Regions from separate parts of the Kitasatospora sp. cg17-2 genome, predicted to be linked through region 2. Evidence: riboswitches for the same ligand, from Rfam matches in the RefSeq annotation. Region 2 holds a riboswitch; each other region holds the start of a gene.

Region 1 (4,684 bases), 5.0 Mb from region 2:
ACAACGTGCCCGAAACACCCCATCAACAATCCGTTTTCCACGCCGAAGCAGTACTGGCGGATGCCAACCAAGTGTGCCGAATAGTCAACGTTCCACCCATGAGCAACCGTGCAGAACATTCGCCTGCAAGCGGCATAGTGCTCCTTAGAAAGGAGGTGATCCAGCCGCACCTTCCGGTACGGCTACCTTGTTACGACTTCGTCCCAATCGCTGGTCCCACCTTCGACGGCTCCTCCCCTTACGGGTTAGGCCACCGGCTTCGGGTGTTACCGACTTTCGTGACGTGACGGGCGGTGTGTACAAGGCCCGGGAACGTATTCACCGCAGCATGCTGATCTGCGATTACTAGCAACTCCAACTTCATGGGGTCGAGTTGCAGACCCCAATCCGAACTGAGGCCGGCTTTTTGGGATTCGCTCCGCCTCGCGGCATCGCAGCCCTTTGTACCGACCATTGTAGCACGTGTGCAGCCCAAGACATAAGGGGCATGATGATTTGACGTCGTCCCCACCTTCCTCCGAGTTGACCCCGGCAGTCTCCTGTGAGTCCCCATCACCCCGAAAGGCATGCTGGCAACACAGAACAAGGGTTGCGCTCGTTGCGGGACTTAACCCAACATCTCACGACACGAGCTGACGACAACCATGCACCACCTGTATACCGACCACAAGGGGGCGACTATCTCTAGCCGTTTCCGGTATATGTCAAGCCTTGGTAAGGTTCTTCGCGTTGCGTCGAATTAAGCCACATGCTCCGCTGCTTGTGCGGGCCCCCGTCAATTCCTTTGAGTTTTAGCCTTGCGGCCGTACTCCCCAGGCGGGGAACTTAATGCGTTAGCTGCGGCACCGACGACGTGGAATGTCGCCAACACCTAGTTCCCAACGTTTACGGCGTGGACTACCAGGGTATCTAATCCTGTTCGCTCCCCACGCTTTCGCTCCTCAGCGTCAGTAATGGCCCAGAGATCCGCCTTCGCCACCGGTGTTCCTCCTGATATCTGCGCATTTCACCGCTACACCAGGAATTCCGATCTCCCCTACCACACTCTAGCCTGCCCGTATCGAATGCAGACCCGGGGTTGAGCCCCGGGCTTTCACATCCGACGCGACAGGCCGCCTACGAGCTCTTTACGCCCAATAATTCCGGACAACGCTCGCACCCTACGTATTACCGCGGCTGCTGGCACGTAGTTAGCCGGTGCTTCTTCTGCAGGTACCGTCACTTGCGCTTCTTCCCTGCTGAAAGAGGTTTACAACCCGAAGGCCGTCATCCCTCACGCGGCGTCGCTGCATCAGGCTTTCGCCCATTGTGCAATATTCCCCACTGCTGCCTCCCGTAGGAGTCTGGGCCGTGTCTCAGTCCCAGTGTGGCCGGTCGCCCTCTCAGGCCGGCTACCCGTCGTCGCCTTGGTAGGCCATTACCCCACCAACAAGCTGATAGGCCGCGGGCTCATCCTGCACCGCCGGAGCTTTACACCCGGGACCATGCGGTCCCAGGTCATATCCGGTATTAGACCCCGTTTCCAGGGCTTGTCCCAGAGTGCAGGGCAGATTGCCCACGTGTTACTCACCCGTTCGCCACTGATCCACCCCGAAGGGCTTCACCGTTCGACTTGCATGTGTTAAGCACGCCGCCAGCGTTCGTCCTGAGCCAGGATCAAACTCTCCGTGAATGATTACCCGTAATCGGGTCGGCACTCGCGTCGAGCGGCACGGCAACCACCGGAATAGGGCGGCCCCGCGCACTGCGTCCTCGCTAGTGTTTTACTTCAAAAGGAATCTCCAACCCCGGAAGAATCCGAGGCCGGGGATGTCAACATATCTGGCGTTGACTTTTGGCACGCTGTTGAGTTCTCAAGGAACGGACACTTCCTTCAGGCGGCTTTCACACCGGCCCTCCGGGCGCTTCGTTCTTTCGTGTTCCCAGCCTATCAGATGTTTTCCGTGCCGTTCCCGGCGCTTCCTTCATCCAACTCGCTGCTGTCTTCTGCGGCTTGACGCCCCGTCCGACGTTCCAAACTCTAGCCGACCCCCGCTCCGAAAAGCGAATCCGGCCGCAATCCCCACAAATGGACACGACAAAGAAACCCGAAGCCGGGTGACGATGTTATTTCCAGAGGATTGGCCGCCTCGGGACCGTCCGCGCTGTTGCGTGTCCGGTGCTCCCTGCCAGGCGACTGGGCGACAGTACTCCGCCTGCGCGCCCAGAACAAATCGCGCCCGGCCGGGCCGGGAGCACCGCCGGGGTGCGGCCGCGGCCTCGGTCGCGGGGGCGGACAGACCTCCCCGCGACCGGGGCGCGTCAGGTGACGCGGAGGGCCTCGGTGAGACGGTCGGCCGCCTCGACGACCGTCTGCGAGAGCAGGGCTCCGGGGTGGCGGGTGAGCCGTTCGATCGGACCGGAGACGGTGACGGCGGCCACCACCCGGTTGGCCGGGCCCCGGACCGGCGCGGAGACGGACGCGACGCCCAGCTCGCGTTCCCCGATCGACTGGGCCCAGCCCCGGCGCCGGACACCGCTCAGCGCCGTCGCCGTGAAGCGGGCCCCCTGGAGGCCCCGGTGGAGCCGCTCGGGCTCCTCCCAGGCCAGCAGGACCTGGGCGGCGGCGCCGACCTTCATCGGGAGGGTGACCCCCACCGGGACGGTGTCGCGCAGGCCGGAGAGTCGCTCGGCGGCGGCCACGCAGATCCGGACGCCGCCCTGCCGGCGGTAGAGCTGGGCGCTCTCCCCACTGACGTCGCGCAGCCGGGCGAGGACCGGACCGGCGGCCGCCAGCAGCCGGTCCTCCCCGGCGGCCGCCGAGAGCTCGCCGAGCCGGGGGCCGAGGATGAAGCGGCCCTCCACGTCCCGGGCGACCAGCCGGTGCTGTTCGAGTGCGACGGCGAGCCGGTGCGCCGTGGGCCGGGCCAGGCCGGTCACCGCGACGAGTCCGGCCAGGGTGGCCGGACCGGCCTCCAGGGTGCCGAGGATCGAGGTGACCTTGTCGAGCACGCCGACGCCGCTCGTGTTCTCCATGGGATGTCTCCGTCTCAGGTCCCGCGAGCCGCCCGGGGCGCGCTCGCGGAGGCCCCCCGCGGGGAGCCGGGGGGTGGTCAGCGAGGGCGGGCCGCAGAAGTCGGCCGATTGGCTGCGCCGGGCACGAGACGGGTACGCGAAAGGTCCGGGACGGGAAGCGCCCGGGGGAAGGACAGCACAGAGAGCACCGTGTCTCCTCATCTTTCCCGCGCCACATTGGCGACAGGCCGGAGTTGGCACTGATCCCGCACGGCACGGCGCGTACTTCGGACGCCGGGTCGAACGGGGAGCTGCCGGGGCTTCGTAGGGCCGGTCCCTCCACCCCTCTGGATGATTCGCGAGGAACGATACAAGACTCCCCCTCCCGCCCGCCAAGCCCGCCCCCCGGCTGCGGCCGGGCAGTGCCCGCGCCCGGCCCGGCGCTGTCGGCGCGGTGTCCTACAGTCGGGCCGCATGACGACCTTGATCACCGAGGGCGGCCCGGTCGCGGCCGACACGACGGTCACCCGCGTCGGCGGCGTGCCGCTCGCCCCGCCCGGCACCGCCTGGCCGTCCTGTGCCGATTGCGGCGGCCCGCTGCAGTTCCTCGCGCAGATCGTGCTGGACGGGTCCGGCGCCGCCGTCACCGGAGGTCCGGGGCAGCAGGACCGGCTGCTGGTGCTGTTCGCCTGCCAGAACCGTCCGGGTGTCTGCCAGGACTGGGAGGCCCGCTCGGGCGCCAACCTCGCACTGGTCCTCCCGGCCCAGGGGCTGGTGCCGATCCCCCTTCCGGGGCCGGCCGACCTCGACGAGAACGGGGAGGAGGACGACACCCCGGACGACCCCGACGAGAACGACCCCGACGAGGACGAGTTCGAGGACGACGAGGACGACGACGAGGACGAGGTCCTGCTCCTCGGCGCCACCCGCGCCGTCGAACCCCAACTCCTCCCGGACGCCCCGGACTTCGACAGCGCCCGCGCCGCCTGGGCGGCCCGGACCGGCCGTCCCCGGAACCACGTCCTCGGCCAGCTCAACGGCACACCCGCCTGGCTCCAGTACGACCGGACGCCGAGCTGTGCGACCTGCGCGGAGCCGATGCGGCTCGCCGTCCAGCTCCAGGAGGGCCCCGATCCCCTCACCGCCATGAACTTCGGCAGCGGCCGGGCCTACGCCTTCACCTGCTCCCCCTGCTCCGACGCGGCGTTCCTCTGGCAGTGCTGAACCCCGAGGGCCTTCCGGGCCCCTGAATCACGCCCCCGCCGCTCTCGCCCTCACCCGGTCCGGCCGCCGGCGCGCTGGGCCCGGTGGGCGGCGACGCGGACGCGGGTGGCGCAGCGCGGTGTGCAGAAGCGCTGCGGGTCGCGGCGGCCGGCGTCGATGAAGAAGCGGTCGCAGCCGGGTGCGGCGCACCGGCCCCAGGCGCAGGAGCCGCGTTCGCTCAGCCACAGGCCGAGGGCGAGGGCGGCGGTGGAGAGCAGCCAGTGGGTGAGGCCGGCGGCGGGGGGTGCCTGGGTGTGCAGGGACCAGGGCCGGCCGGGGAGGCGGACGAGGCGGGGGCGGGCCGGGTACTGGTCGAGCAGGGTGTTGATCGCCTCGGCGGCCTCGTCCTCGTCGCGTGTGCCGAGGATGCGGATCAAGTGGTCCGTGGCGGTGCGGAGTTCCCGGGCGTCGGCGTCGGTGAGCCGGA
Region 2 (4,684 bases):
GGCCGACGCCCCGTCGGCCTCCGGCCCGGCTGCTCCGCCGTCCGCTGCCGCCGGCTCCTCACCGGCGCCGGACTCCTCACCCGCGGGCGCCTCCGCCGGGGCCTCGGTGCCGGAGGGGGCGGCCACGGCCGCGTCCGGCGCCTGCGCGTCCACAGCGGGCTGCCGCCCCTGCGGCCCGGCGGGCTCCTTCGCTGCGTCCACCACGTCCTCGGCTCCGATCCTGGTCCAGCGGGGTACGGCCCTCGGCCGCCACCCCCGTCACACTCCGCGTGTTCTCTCTGTATTGTCCCGTGCGGCGGGCGGCCACGCCGCTCACCGCCCACCGCACGGACCGGGCGGTCAGCCCTGCTCGGGAGCCTCGGCGGCCTCGGCCGCCTCCTCCGCGCCGGGACGGGCGACCAGCTCGACCTGGTCCACGGCGTTGCACCAGCGGCAGCGCACCGACTCCACGGTCTCGCTGAGCACCTGGGTCTCCTCGACCTTGGACTCGCCGGCCAGGTCGAAGTGGAGGAACTCGGTCACCCGGGCGGTCCGGGTCACGTCGAAGCGGGTCAGGTTTCCGCAGAGCGTGCAGCGCCAGCGCGTCTCGGCAGTCAGGGCGGGGACGGTCATCGGGGGTCCTCTCGGGTGGTCCCTGAACGGGCTCGGGCGCTCCCCCCGGAGCCCCGGCGTCGGCGGCGGGAGGCGGGAATGCCCGCCCCAAGCCTATTGCCTGGGGCAACCTTCCCGGCCACCGGCCGAGCACTCCCGGGCGGTAGCCCACCTGCCGTAACCGCGCGGTGCCCGCCCGGCACCGGGGGGATGCTGGAGCCCATGGCGATCCCGGTCCCCCACCCCGGCGCGCACCGCGGCCGACCGGCCGCCGCCGCTCCGGCCGTCTGCTACGCGCTGATCGCGCTGAACACCGCGGTCTTCCTGCTCGGACCGGCCGCGGGGCTCAACCCGCTCTACGGCCGGGACCAGGCCCGGGTCTGCGCCGAACAGCGCTACGAGCAGCGCTGGGGGGCCGTCCCCGCCGAACTCCTGACCGGTCACCCGCTGACCTCGGACCAACTGGCCGAGGCCCCCGAGCCGGTACCCGGCTGCCCGGCCTCGGCCACCCCCGGCAAGCACCCGGCGCTGTCCGTGCTCAGCGCGCTCTTCCTGCACGCCGGCTGGCTGCACCTGCTCGGCAACCTGCTCTTCCTCCACGTCTTCGGCCCGGCCGTGGAGCACCGGCTCGGCCGCCCCCGGTTCCTCCTCTTCTATCTGGCGGCCGGCGCGCTGACCACCTACGGCTTCGCGCTGGCCGAGGCGCACTCGGCGGACTCGACCCGGGTGCTGATCGGCGCCTCGGGGGCGATCTCCGCCGTGCTCGGCGCCTACCTGCGCTTCCACCCGCACGCGCGGGTCACCACGCTCGTCCCGCTGCTGCTCTTCCTGCCGCTGCGGTTCCCGGCCTGGCTGGTGCTGGGCCTCTGGTTCGCGCTCCAGTGGTGGTCGGTGCACTCGGCCGGACCGGGGGTGGCGTACCTGGTGCACGTGATCGGCTTCGGGGCGGGCTTCCTCTACGCCTGCACCCTGGCCGAGCGCCGACCCCGCCGACCCCGCCGCACCCGCCCCCGCGACGGTGCGACCGACGCCCGCTACCCTGGCGGCACCTCACAAAGGAGTACGCCACCGTGATCACCGCCATCGTCCTGATCAAGACCAGCGTCGACCGCATCCCGGAGATCGCCGAGGCGATCGCCGCCATCGAGGGCGTCAGCGAGGTCTACTCGGTGACCGGCGGCTACGACCTGGTCGCGATGGTGCGGGTGCGCCGGCACGACGACCTCGCCGAGGTGATCCCCGGCCGGCTGAACAAGGTCCCGGGCGTGGCGCACACCGAGACCCAGATCGCCTTCCGCACCTACTCCCAGCACGACCTGGAGGCCGCCTTCGCGATCGGCCTGGAGGAGTAGCCCGGCGGAGGCCCGACCGAGCGGAGGCCCGACCGAGCCGAGGCGCGGCCGAGCCCGACGGGGCCTCAGCCCTCCCGGCGGGTGTCCGCGACGCAGCGGCCGCCCTCGTTCCGGTAGCTCCACGCCGCGCCGTCCGTGACCAGCTCGCGGACGGCGGTCAGGAACCGGTCCACGTGCTCGTCCGGAGTACCGGCGCCGAAGCTCACCCGGATCGCGTTCAGGCTGCGCTCGCCCGGCAGCGAGGCCTCCGGCGCGCCGCACTCCGAGGGCGCGGCCTCCTCGTCGCCGAGCAGCGTGCGCACCAGCGGGTGGGCGCAGAACAGGCCGTCCCGCACGCCGATGCCGTACTCCGCGGACAGCGCGGCCGAGAAGTGCGAGCTGTTCCAGCCCCGGACGACGAAGGACAGCACGCCCACCCGGTCGGCGTCGGCACCGAACAGGCTCAGCACCCTGACCTCGGGGACCTCCGCCAGACCGGCCTTCAGCCGGGCGACCAGCGCCCGCTCGCGCGCCTCCAGCGCGTCGAACCCGGCCTCGGTGAGCGCCCGGCAGGCCGCCGCGATCGCGTACACGCCGATGACGTTCGGGGAGCCGGCCTCGTGCCGGGCCGGGCCGGTGTGCCACTGCACGGCCACCGAGCCGTCGGTCTCCCGGGCCACCGTGCGGGTGGCGCCGCCGCCGGCCAGGTACGGCTCGGCCTCGTCCAGCCAGTCGGCGCGGCCGGCCAGCACCCCGGCGCCGAACGGCGCGTACAGCTTGTGGCCGGAGAAGGCGATCCAGTCGACCCCCAGCTCGCGCACCGAGACCCGGTGGTGCGGGGCCAGCTGCGCGGCGTCCAGCACCACCCGGGCGCCGTACCGGTGGGCGGTCCTGGTCAGCTCGGCGACCGGCCAGAGCTCGCCGGTGACGTTCGAGGCGCCGGTGACGCAGAGCAGCTTCGGGCCCTCGGGCGCCTCGGCGAGCGCGGCGTCGAAGGCGGCGACGGCCTCGGCGTGCGAGCGGGGGGCGCGCAGACAGGTGACGGTCAGACCGGCGTGCGCCCAGGGCAGCAGCGAGGCGTGGTGCTCGGTCTCGAAGGCGAACACCTGGGTCCCGGCCGGGACGGCGCCGGCCAGCAGGTTGAGCGAGTCGGTGGTGGCGCGGGTGAAGACCACCTGGTCGCCCTCGCGCAGGTCCAGGAACTCGGCGACGGTGCGGCGGCTCTGCTCGAACAGGTCGGTGGAGAGCTGGGACAGGTAGCCGGCGCCGCGGTGCACGCTGCCGTAGTAGGGGGCGTAGGCGGCGACCTCGTCCCAGACCCGCTGGAGCGCCGGGGCGCTGGCGGCGTAGTCGAGCGCCGCGTAGGCGACCTTGTCACCGTTGGCGAGCGGGACCTCGACGTCGTGGCCGAGAACGGGGAGGGGGGCGAGGAGGTCGGTAGCAACAGACACGGGGATGCACTCCGTCTACGGGTCAGGGACCCCGGGAGTGCGTAGTCATCCGGGTGTCCGCGCTTGCCACGCGGACGGCTCGCCGCACGGCCCGGTCCTCACCCAGGGCACCCCGCCACGGAAGGAGGGTTGCCGGACAGCAAGCTGGGGCTTGTCGCTGTCACTCATGACCTGGCCAAGACTGTAGATCCGGTCCGCCCCCCGGTCAAACAAGGGTCCACATCCCGGACACACGTCGGGGCCCACCGGGAGGATTCCCGATGGGCCCCAACCGCCTTGTCACACCCGGGCGGTGGCCTCCGACCAGTGCTTCAGCAGGTCCCGCGCGGCACCCGAGTCGACGGCCGCCGCGGTACGCCGCATGGCCGCGCCGATCTGCTCGACGAGCGGGGCGTCGGTGAGGTCCAGCGCCACCAGTGCGGCCGCCGAGTTCAGCAGCACCGCGTCCCGGACCGGCCCGTGCTCCCCGGCGAGCACCCGGCGCGCGACCTCGGCGTTGTACGCCGGGTCCGCGCCGCGCAGCGCCTCGATGCCGACCGGCTCGATGCCGACCTCGCGCGGGTCGAACACGGTCTCGGTGACGGCGCCGTCGCGGACCACCCACACCCGCGAGGTGGTGGTGATCGTCAGCTCGTCCAGTCCGTCGTCGCCCCGGAAGACCAGCGCGGTGGCACCGCGCCGGGCGAGCACGCCGGCGATCAGCGCCGCCAGCCGGGTGTCGAAGCAGCCGATCGCGTGCGCCGTCACCCGGGCCGGGTTGGTCAGCGGCCCCAGGATGTTGAACGCGGTGGGCACCCCGAGGTCGCGCCGGGCCGGCGCGGCGTGCCGCATCGACGGGTGGAAGGTCGCGGCGAAGCAGAAGGTGAGCCCGACCTCCTCGGCGATCTCGGCGACCCGGCGCGGCCGGAGGTCCAGGCTGATGCCCAGCTTCTCCAGCACGTCCGAGGAGCCGCTGGACGAGGAGGCGGCCCGGTTGCCGTGCTTGACCACCTTGGCCCCGGCCGCGGCGGCGACGATCGCGGACATGGTGGAGATGTTCACGGTCTTGGCCCGGTCGCCGCCGGTGCCGACGATGTCCACCGCCGGGCCGGGGATGTCCAGCGGCTCGGCGTGCGCGTACATCGAGTCGACCAGTCCGGAGATCTCGTCGACCGTCTCGCCCTTGGCCCGCAGCGCCACCATGAACCCGGCCACCTGCACCGGAGAGGCCTCGCCGCTCATGATCCGGTCCATCGCCCACGCGGTGGCCGAGCGGTCGAGGTCCTCCCCCCTCAGCAGCGCCGACAGGATGTCCGGCCAGGAGCGGACCAC
Region 3 (4,684 bases), 1.3 Mb from region 2:
GGCGAAGGCGATGTGGACCACCCGGTCGTGCCACTCCGGGCGGGTGCGCAGCAGGTGCCGGTAGGCCAGGAAGCCGCGGACGATGTTCTTGCTCAGCTCGGTGCGGTCGACCCGGACGACGGTGCGGCGGTCGCCGACGGTCGCGCGCAGGGTGGCGAGCCGCTCGTCGACGTCCGGCCGGTGGGCCCGCTCGCGCAGGAAGTCGGCGTCGGCGCCGAGGCCGTGGACGCCGAGGGCGGTGGTGCGGCCGCCGTGCGTCACGGTGAGCGCCTCGCGGTCGACGTCCGCGCCGAGGTACCGCTCGCAGCAGTCGGCGAAGGCGAGCGCCCAGCGGCGGGTCAGGAAGCCCGCCCGGTCGGCGCCGAGGATGCCGGTGAGGACGGCCCCGGCGATGTCGTCGGGCAGCAGCCGCAGGTACTCGGGCGGCGCCCACGGGGTGTGCGAGAAGTGGCCGATCCGCAGGTCGGGGCGGGCGGCGCGGAGCAGCTCCGGGACCAGGGAGAGGTGGTAGTCCTGCACCAGGACGGCGGCCCCGGGGGCGGCCTCGGCGGCGAGGGCCTCGGCGAAGGCCGTGTTGTACGCGGTGTAGGCCGCCCACTCGGTGCGGAAGCCGGCGTCGAAGACGGGGGCGGTCGGGGTGTTCCAGAGCAGGTGGTGGACGAACCAGAGGGTCGAGTTGGCGATGCCGTTGTAGGCGCGGGCGAAGGTCTCCGGGTCGATGCCGAGCATCCGGACGGCCTGGCCGCCGACGTCGTGGCCGGCCCGGTCGAGCCGTCCGTCCGGGGCCTCGCGGGCGGCCCGGCGGTCGGCGTCGGACAGGGCGGCGCAGACCCAGACGGCGTCCGGGTCGTCGATCGCGGACAGCCCGGAGACCAGTCCGCCGCCGCCTCTGCGGAGGGTCAGTGTGCCGTCGTCCGCGGTGCCGAAGGACACCGGTCCCCGGTTGGACGCCACCAGGACGGGGGCGGTGCCGGTCGGATTCGAACGCTCGGTCGTGAGATCACCCATGGTTGGTTCGTTGCCGGGGGTCCGGGGCGGCAAACCCGCGGGACGGGTCATCGGCGTCGGGTGGCGTACTCGGGCACGGTGTGCATCGGCGGCCGCTCGGTCGCGGTGACCGGGTGGGTGTGGGCGGCGAAGGCGCGGGTCAGCGGGTCGCGGGTGAACTGGGTGAGCAGTGGGCGGACCAGGTCGGCGGAGGCCTTCAGCCGGTGGGTGCGGTCCAGTCTTTCCAGCGCGGTGCGGTAGATCGTGGCCGCCATCCGGCCGAGTGCCTGGGCGTCCTGGTGCCGGTGGTGGCGGATGCCGACGTCCACCTGGGCGAGCGCGTCCAGTCCGGCCGTCTCCAGGGCGTCGACGAGCAGGCCGAGCTCGACGCCGTAGCCGGTGGGGAAGGGCAGCCGTTCGAGCAGTGAGCGGCGGGCCGCGTACTCGCCGCCGAGCGGCTGGGCGAAACCGGCGAGTTCCGGCCAGTGCAGATTGAGCAGCGGACGGGCGACCAGTTCGGTGACCCGGCCGCCGCCGGCCGGCACCACCGCGCCGTCGGTCTCCAGCGGCCGGTCGTACATCGCCTTGACCAGCTGGAGGTCCGGATCGGTGAGCAGCGGGCCGATGATGCCGGAGACCAGGGCCGGGTCGAACTCGCGCAGGTCGGCGTCCACGAAGCAGACGATCTCGCCGCGGGTGACCAGCAGCGAACGCCACAGCACCTCGCCCTTGCCGGGGGCGGCGGGCAGCCGGGGCAGCACGGTGTCCCGGTGGACGACGGTGGCCCCGGCCTCGGCGGCGACCTCGGCGGTGGCGTCGACGGAACCGGAGTCGACCACGACCAGCTCGTCCACCAGCGGTAGTCGTTCCATCAGCTCCCGCCGGATGACCCGGACGATCTCGCCGACGGTGGCCTCCTCGTCCAGGGCGGGCAGGACGACGCTGACGGTGCCCGCCGGACCGAGGGCGCGCTTGGCGGCCGGGAGGGTGTGAACCGGTCGGTCGGCCGCGGTCCACGAGCGCCGGCGCAGCCAGGACGCGGTCTCGGGGAGGAGCGCGGGGGTCGGTTCGGCGGGCACGGTGCTCTCCTCGACGGATGGGGTCCCCCGGCCGGAGCCCGGGGGAGGTTGGGACGGGTCATCTCGCGTGGCGGACGGTCGGGTTCGGGGCCGACGCCTTCGGATACAGTCTTCGTACAGCGATCGGACCTTCGCACGCCGGGGTCTCCGCTGAGCAGAACCCACAACTTCACAGAGCTCATCCAGAGGGACTGAGGGAACGGCCCGTTGACGTCCCGGCAACCTTCTCGCACGGCTGGCTTCACGCCCCGGCGGGACAGGTGCCAATTCCGTCCCGGGCGCGACCGCGTCACGGGGAAGATGAGGAGAGAGGCCTCCGCCCATCATGGCTATCGACACCGTCGCACCTTCCCCCAACCTTCGGCCGGGGGGACCCCCATCCGTCGACCTCGGCCCCGCCACCGCGCTGTCCTGTCGCGAGTGCGGCACCCGGTTCCCGCTCGGTCCCAGCTTCGCCTGTCTCGAGTGTTTCGGTCCGCTGGAGATCGCCTACGACTTCGGCAGCGAGGGCGCCGAGGAGCTGCGCAAGCGGATCGAGGCCGGTCCGTCGTCGATCTGGCGCTACGCGCCGCTGCTGCCCGTCCCGGCCGACGTGGCGACCAAGCCGAACCTCAACCCGGGGTGGACCCCGCTGGTGAAGGCGGACAACCTGGGCCGCGAGCTCGGCTTCACCGGGCAGCTGCACATCAAGGACGACTCCGGGAACCCCACCCACTCCTTCAAGGACCGCGTGGTGGCCTGCGCCATCGAGGCGGCCCGGGCGTTCGGCTACACCACGCTGTCCTGCTCGTCGACCGGCAACCTGGCCGGCGCGGTCGGCGCGGCGGCGGCCCGGGCGGGCTTCCGGTCCTGCGTGTTCATCCCGCACGACCTGGAGCAGGGCAAGGTCGTGATGGCCGGGGTGTACGGCGGCGAGCTGGTCGGCATCGAGGGCAACTACGACGATGTGAACCGCTTCTGCTCGGAGCTGATCGGCGACCCGGCCGGCGAGGGCTGGGGCTTCGTCAACGTCAATCTGCGGCCGTACTACGGCGAGGGCTCCAAGACGCTCGCCTACGAGATCTGCGAGCAGCTCGGCTGGCGGCTGCCGGAGCAGATCGTGATCCCGGTCGCCTCGGGCTCCCAGCTCACCAAGATCGACAAGGGTCTGCAGGAGCTGATCAAGCTGGGCCTGGTCGAGGACCGGCCGTACCGGATCTTCGGCGCCCAGGCCGAGGGCTGCTCGCCGGTCTCGGCGGCCTACAAGGCCGGCCACGACGTGATCCGGCCGGTCAAGCCGGACACCATCGCCAAGTCGCTGGCGATCGGCAACCCGGCCGACGGCCCGTACGTGCTGGACATCGCCCGGCGCACCGGCGGCGCGGTGGAGGACGTCACGGACGAGGAGGTCGTGGCGGCGATCCGGCTGCTGGCCCGGACCGAGGGCATCTTCGCGGAGACCGCGGGCGGCGTGACCGTCGGCGTGCTCAGGAAGCTGGTCGAGACCGGGCAGCTGGACCCGTCGAAGGAGACCGTCGCCATCAACACCGGTGACGGGCTGAAGACCCTCGACGCGGTCTCCGAGGCCGGCATGACCGCCGTCATCCGGCCGACCCTGGACGCCTTCCGGGGCGCCGGCCTGGCCTCCGCCTGATTCCGCCGCCCCCCGATCGACCCGTTCCGCGCCCGTAACGAGGAGACCCCCATGAGCGCCAACGTCCGCATCCCGACCATCCTGCGCACCTACACCGGCGGTGTCAGCGAGGTGCCCGCCGAGGGCGCCACGCTGGGCGAGGTGATCGCCGACCTGGAGCGCAACCACGCCGGGATCGCCGCGCGGATCCTCGACGACACCGGCAAGCTGCGCCGTTTCGTCAATGTCTATGTGAACGACGACGACGTGCGGTTCGCCGAGGGCCTGGAGACGGAGATCAAGGACGGCGCGAGCATTTCGATCATCCCGGCGGTCGCCGGCGGGTGATCCGCGGGCGGTCCGTTCCCCCCGGGGCGGGCGCGTCGTCGAAGGCCGTCCGCGGCACGGAATTCCGTGCCGCGGACGGCCGTGCGCATTTTGGCGGGAATATCTTCGGTCCCGGGCGGAGTAAAGTGTCGCTGGACCGGGAACAGGGCGCGCCCGTCCCCCTGGTCCGGGAACGAATCCACCGCACCGCCACCACCGCCGGCTCCCCTCCGGCGGGAGTCGCGAGGGACCCGGGACCTGGATACATGTCAGGCCGGTGTCAGAATTCTGGCGGGGATTTCTGGTAATACGTCCGCTATGTCCGGCGGAGAATGCAGGACTTTCTCCCGATTGCGCCCGTCCTGTCCTGCGCTGCCGCGGGTGAATTCCCCGCCATTGACCCTGTTGCAGAGGGCGTCGATCCGGATACATTCAGCCGCGGTCGACGCAATCGCCCGTTCGCCGGATGCCGTTCGGCGTCATCGGGAGGATTGTGGCGTGCGCGGCTGCGCCCAGGGGGGGTTCCCCGGGCCGGCCTCCAACCAGACCCGGGCCCGCAGACCTGCGGGCGCGTGAAGGGCCAGCACAGCACTAGGGGAGTTCGGAATGGCTCAGGGCACCGTCAAGTGGTTCAACGCGGAGAAGGGTTACGGCTTCATCGCGGTCGACGGTGGTGCGG

Evidence for each region. Region 2 has a riboswitch for S-adenosylmethionine ahead of ACW14Y_RS13540 (aminotransferase class V-fold PLP-dependent enzyme). Riboswitches for the same ligand answer to the same signal wherever they lie in the genome.
Region 1: linked by a shared signal. The riboswitch ahead of ACW14Y_RS34955 (IclR family transcriptional regulator) and the one ahead of ACW14Y_RS13540 (aminotransferase class V-fold PLP-dependent enzyme) in region 2 are both predicted to bind S-adenosylmethionine.
Region 3: linked by a shared signal. The riboswitch ahead of thrC (threonine synthase) and the one ahead of ACW14Y_RS13540 (aminotransferase class V-fold PLP-dependent enzyme) in region 2 are both predicted to bind S-adenosylmethionine.

Annotation. Positions count from the first base shown of each region.
Region 1 is NZ_CM132923.1:8,326,429-8,331,112, reverse strand. Features, by position in the region: rRNA gene ACW14Y_RS34960 (16S ribosomal RNA) at 149-1,672, opposite strand; gene ACW14Y_RS34955 (IclR family transcriptional regulator) at 2,302-3,015, opposite strand; SAM riboswitch class I at 3,210-3,352, opposite strand; gene ACW14Y_RS34950 (hypothetical protein) at 3,469-4,218, shown strand; gene ACW14Y_RS34945 (CGNR zinc finger domain-containing protein) at 4,269-4,684, opposite strand, start outside.
Region 2 is NZ_CM132923.1:3,313,524-3,318,207, forward strand. Features, by position in the region: gene ACW14Y_RS13525 (hypothetical protein) at 340-612, opposite strand; gene ACW14Y_RS13530 (rhomboid family intramembrane serine protease) at 814-1,665, shown strand; gene ACW14Y_RS13535 (Lrp/AsnC ligand binding domain-containing protein) at 1,662-1,943, shown strand; gene ACW14Y_RS13540 (aminotransferase class V-fold PLP-dependent enzyme) at 2,009-3,373, opposite strand; SAM riboswitch class IV at 3,428-3,545, opposite strand; gene trpD (anthranilate phosphoribosyltransferase) at 3,653-4,684, opposite strand, start outside.
Region 3 is NZ_CM132923.1:4,617,114-4,621,797, reverse strand. Features, by position in the region: gene ACW14Y_RS19415 (alpha,alpha-trehalose-phosphate synthase (UDP-forming)) at 1-1,008, opposite strand, end outside; gene ACW14Y_RS19410 (glucosyl-3-phosphoglycerate synthase) at 1,056-2,066, opposite strand; SAM riboswitch class I at 2,242-2,373, shown strand; gene thrC (threonine synthase) at 2,392-3,699, shown strand; gene ACW14Y_RS19400 (ubiquitin-like small modifier protein 1) at 3,751-4,026, shown strand; gene ACW14Y_RS19395 (cold-shock protein) at 4,612-4,684, shown strand, end outside.